One region of the Arthrobacter tecti genome, then DNA from elsewhere that is predicted to be linked to it. Evidence: predicted binding sites of a transcription regulator. Region 1 holds the regulator's gene; the other holds the start of a gene.
The links. Region 1 encodes Rex, which represses fermentation and respiration genes when NADH is low (regulators of the CRP and FNR family bind a similar motif). Its sites were predicted from a motif close to CTTGTGAANNNNTTCACAAG; they were not measured.
Positions count from the first base shown of each region.

Region 2: a site for Rex is predicted at 1,241-1,260, ahead of ACX80C_RS16270 (queuosine precursor transporter). Genes of this name have one in related genera too.

Region 1 is NZ_JBTNCT010000003.1:268,190-270,583, reverse strand. Features, by position in the region: gene ACX80C_RS05980 (YceI family protein) at 1-207, shown strand, start outside; gene ACX80C_RS05975 (hypothetical protein) at 374-1,075, shown strand; gene ACX80C_RS05970 (redox-sensing transcriptional repressor Rex) at 1,091-1,801, opposite strand; gene ACX80C_RS05965 (glutaredoxin family protein) at 1,932-2,228, opposite strand; gene ACX80C_RS05960 (HAD family hydrolase) at 2,371-2,394, shown strand, end outside.
Region 2 is NZ_JBTNCT010000019.1:6,331-8,724, reverse strand. Features, by position in the region: gene ACX80C_RS16285 (YdeI/OmpD-associated family protein) at 1-6, opposite strand, end outside; gene ACX80C_RS16280 (hypothetical protein) at 56-541, opposite strand; gene ACX80C_RS16275 (TetR family transcriptional regulator) at 538-1,197, opposite strand; gene ACX80C_RS16270 (queuosine precursor transporter) at 1,434-2,138, shown strand.

The sequences.
Region 1 (2,394 bases):
AAGGAGGTTGTCATCGACACCGAATTCAACGGTGTGGCGATTGACCCCTTCGGCGCTACCCGCGCCGGATTCTCCGGCCAGACCGTCATTTCGCGCAAGGAGTTCGGTCTGACCTGGAACGCCGCACTTGAAGCCGGCGGCGTGCTTGTGGGTGACAAGGTGACGATTAACGTCGACGCCGCGTTCGTTGCCCCTTCGACCAACTAGCGCGTTGTGCCTACCCCAACCTCGCTCCGCTCGTCCGGGGCCCCTCGGCACTAGCTGAATCAGTTCTGTGGGGCGCGCGCTCCGGATGCCGCGCCCCGCAATGGTTTGTCAGCAGTTTCGCCCGAACTTCCCCCGCCTGGCGGCTTCCCGGCGGTACGCTGGGCGCATGAGCACGCCATCACACGATCCTCAGCCCTCCGAACGCGACCCGGACAAGCTATCCGGCACTGATCCCCTCAACCCGGCGGAACCGGGGCCAACCCAGAACGCCGGAGCCGGCCTCTCCCCCGAGCCGCAGAAGCCTGCTGCGGATGATCATCAGCGGCAGAGCGGGTCGCCATACGGCTACCAGGCAGCCCAGCCCTCGGGTTATGCCTACCCAGGCTCGGCCAGCATGCCCCAGGCGCAGCGTCCGCCGATGCCCAAGGAAGTGAACTTGGCTTTCTATCTCATCATCGCGGCCGGTGTGCTGAGCTTGATCTCCTCTGTTATTTCCTCCGGCTCCTCAGGAATGACCGGAAGCTTCGCAGCGGTTGGGGCGGGCTTCACCATCGCCTTCGCCATCATCGGCACCGCGATTTACGTTGCACTCGCCATCTTCATCCGCAAGGGACACAACTGGGCACGCATTACCGCCACGGTTCTAGCAGCCATCTCCGTTATCTTGATGATTATTGGCTGGATCGGCCTGGCAGCGCTGCAAAGCAACCCTGAACTGCTGGAGCAGGCGGCCCAGGGACAGTCGATGCCCGGAGCGTTCCAAATGATCCTCGGTATCGTCGTGACGTTGCTCGGCGTCGTCGGCGTCGTGCTGTGCTATCTCAAGCAGTCCAACCCCTACTTCAAGCCGGTGCCGCCCCAATACTAAGCTGCCGCTAGACCCTTATTGAGCCGCGCGGGCGCGGGGGCCGGATTCCAGATCCGGGTCCTGCGCCCGCTGTGCGTGGTAAGCCAGAATCTGCAGTTCGGTGGCCATGTCCACCTTGCGCAGCTGCACGTGGTCGGGGATCTGCAGCACAACGGGGGCGAAACTCAGGATGCTCGTAATGCCGGCATCCACCAGTTCATCGCACAGGGATTGTGCAACGCCCGCAGGCACGGCAAGGACGGCCATGTTGGCTCGGGTCCGGCCGAGTACGGTTGCAAGGTCCTGTACGGGGCTGACGCGAAGCCATCCGACTTCCGTTCCGACGATCAGCTGATCGGCATCGAAGAGGGCAACCACTTCGAAGCCGCGCGACTGGAATCCCGAATATCCCGCCAGCGCCCGGCCGAGGTTTCCTGCACCGACAATCGCAACGCGCCAATCCTGCGACAGGCCAAGCGCCGTCGAGATCTGGCTATTGAGGTACTGGACGTCATAGCCCACGCCACGGGTTCCGTACGAACCGAGATAGGACAGATCCTTGCGCAACATCGGCGAATTTACGCCGGCAGCCTCCGCGAGCTCGTCAGAGGATACCCGCTCAATGCCTTCCGCGAGCAACGAGTTCAGGGCGCGCAGGTAAATGGTGAGCCGCGCCAGCGATGCCGGCGGGATCTGTCTGCCCTGCTGCTCTCCGGCTGCGCTCCGCAGCCCGGGTATCTCCGACATTGTCACTGGTTCATCGCTCCATCACTGTGCAAGGCTGCGCCTGCAGCTCCGCCCGCCCGCCGGAGGATGACGGCGGGGGTATGTCCACTTTAGGTCGCCGGTGTGGGTGCTCAAAGTTGGCTTCGATACGCTACGCCAACAGCCGACGCAGACGGCCCTCGTCGATCGTCCAGAAGTCACGCTGAACACCGTCAATCAGAAGAACCGGAACCTCCTCAGAAAAGCGCTCCAGCAGCTCAGGGTGGTCACCGATGGACACTTCGTTCCAGCTGACCCCGAGTTCGTCGGTTACTCGTACGACGACGTTCCGCGCCTCCACACACAGGTGGCAGTCCGGGCGGGTGACCAGCACGAGGCCTGTGGCCCAGGGCTTTTCCGGCTTTTCAGACTTTCCCGGCTCTCCGGTCGACGCCTTGTGCTCGCTCATGCTGCCAAGCGTAGTGGGCCGGGGCGTCGTGCCGGCCTCCGGCCCTGTCGACGGCCGCCGTCGTCGTCCTTGTGCACCGCCGTCATGCCCTCAGGTCAAGGATTGCGGCGCCGGAGGCCCTCGCAGTGATTAGACTCGTTCTATGTCCGCTGCGAACCTCCGACCC
Region 2 (2,394 bases), on a different contig from region 1:
TCTCATGGGTACCCCTGGATCCTGTTTCTTCGTTCTACCCGTTGATGGATGCAGGCTACTCCGCGGGATGCTTGATTGTCGCGGGTTTCGCCGGGTGAACGGTGACAAACCGGCACACGCTGACGCGTCCGATGGCGGCGGCCGCCCCAACGATCAGACCGGTCCCAACAGCCGCAATCCCAAGACCCGCCAAGAGCAGGATGAGCGCAGTGATCAACGTGAAAGCGGCGAGGAAAACGAGCACGTGGAGTCCCTGACTTGCGACCGGGCGAAGGGCAAGTCCGAGTGCCAGCGCAATGAAGCACCCAAGTGCAGCAATTGGAAGGCCTAAGAGGCCGCTCAGCAGGAACATCATGAAGGCTGCGTAGGGGTGTCCGTCTCCGAGCAAGGCTCCCATTAGTACCGCCAGTTGAAGGTGAGTTAGCGCTGTTCCGACGATGAGCGCCTTCGGGGTGAAAGTCACGCGGTGCGCACCGCCGGCTCCGGTGTAGCGCGCGGCCAGCCGCGCGTCGTCGTCGTACTGGTTCTGGGAAGCGCTCATGCCTTGGCGTTCTTGATGAGTTGGACGACGTCGTCGACTATTTTCCGCACCACCGGCAGACGCGACAGGATGACCAGTTTGGCGATGAGTGGCGCCGCGTTGTCGATGAGGCGGCGGGTGCGTTGCTGGTTGGGGGAGCGGTCGTAGACCCAGAAGAGCGTCACGCCCATGTAGACGAGCCAGAGGAGTTCGGGAAGGTCCGCACGGATGGCCATGGGTGGCTGCGGACGGGCGGTGGTAACTGCCTGGTTGAAGAGGGCGATCGACTTGGCCCGTGCGACGGCCGAATCGCTGCTGAATGGGCTGAGGTTCGACGACGGCTGGATGGCGACGCTGATGAAGTTCGAACCGAAGTCGTGGTACGGACCCATGACGTCGACTCCGGTCTGCAGGATGACGCGGAGATGTTCACCCAGGTTCTGTCCCTCGCGCAGGAGGGGGAGGGATTTGCTGCGGTGCTCGTCCTGGAGGGATTGGTAGAGCTCCTGGACGAGGTCGTCTTTCGAGGTGAAGTAGTAATAGGCGTTTCCGGTGGATACGCCGGCTTCCTTCGCGATGGTGCGCATGGTGGTTTTGTCGTAGCCCTGTTCGCGAAACAGCTTGAGGGCGGTGGCGACAAGCCTGCTGCGGGTCGCTTCGCTCTTCTTCTGGGGCATCACGGGCTCCTTTTTGAACGTGTTCAGTTTAGTGTAGTCCTAGTTTCTGAACGTGTTCAAAATTGACTCTCCAATAGGTGACCGTTTCGGGGCTCAAAGAGTCACATATTGAAGAATCGATGCGGGATGGCCCTGCGTGGGATAATGGATGGCGCCCGGGGGCAGCCGGGCGCCAGTGCTAATACAGCGGGCCTTTCGATGAGGCTGCGCGAACCACTTCAATGAATGAGAACCTCATGACTCAACTGCAGGAACATGCCCGCGCCCGTTACGCGACCGTAGGCAGCGCAAACTTTTCGATCATGCTGGCGGTGCTTGCCGTCGTCGTCATCCTGTCCAATATCGGTGCGTCCAAGGGCGTGGTGATCGGTCCGATCATCGGAGACTTCAGCATCATCACCGACGGCGGTTTCTTCCTGTTCCCGCTGGCGTACGTTCTTGGCGACGTGATCAGTGAGGTGTACGGGTTCAAGGCGGCGCGGCTCGGGATCATCGTGACGTTCGTGCTCTCGGTGTTCGCCTCGCTGGTGTTCGGGATCATCATCGCCTTGCCCGGGTTCGATGACGATTTCGGCCTGGCCAAACAGGAAGCGCTCGAATTGGCGCTGGGGCCGGTGCCGTTGATCGTGCTGGCGTCGCTGCTCGGTTTCCTGGTTGGGCAGACGCTGAACTCCCTGGTGCTCGTGCGGATGAAGTCCAGGTTCGGCGAGCGGAGCCTGTGGGCACGGCTGATGGCCTCGACGGGTGTGGGCGAGTTCGCGGATACCCTCATTTTCTGCGCAATCGCTGCGTCCGTCATCGGCATCACCGACTTCCCGACGTTCCTGAACTACCTCTTCTTCGGGTTCGTGTACAAGACGCTGGTCGAGGTGCTCCTACTGCCGGTAACGACGACGGCGATCCGCTGGGTGAAGCGGCGCGAGCCGTCCTACGCGCGGTAGCGCCGCACCGTCCCAACGGATCCGTTGTCTCCCCGCAGGTTCAGGTGTTTCGATGAGCCTCCGTTTGCGGTTAGGCAGCGGATTCGTTGGTTCTGTGCTGTGCCCGATGGAGTGCTCGGACGATGCGAGGCTTCAACTCCCGTTCGTTTGCCAGATCCCCCCACTCGATACGCAGAATGGTCCAGCCCTCTTCCATCAGTGCCTTCTCCCGGCGTCGTTCCTGGAAGATGGCCTCGTCTGTAGGGCGGTAATCGAA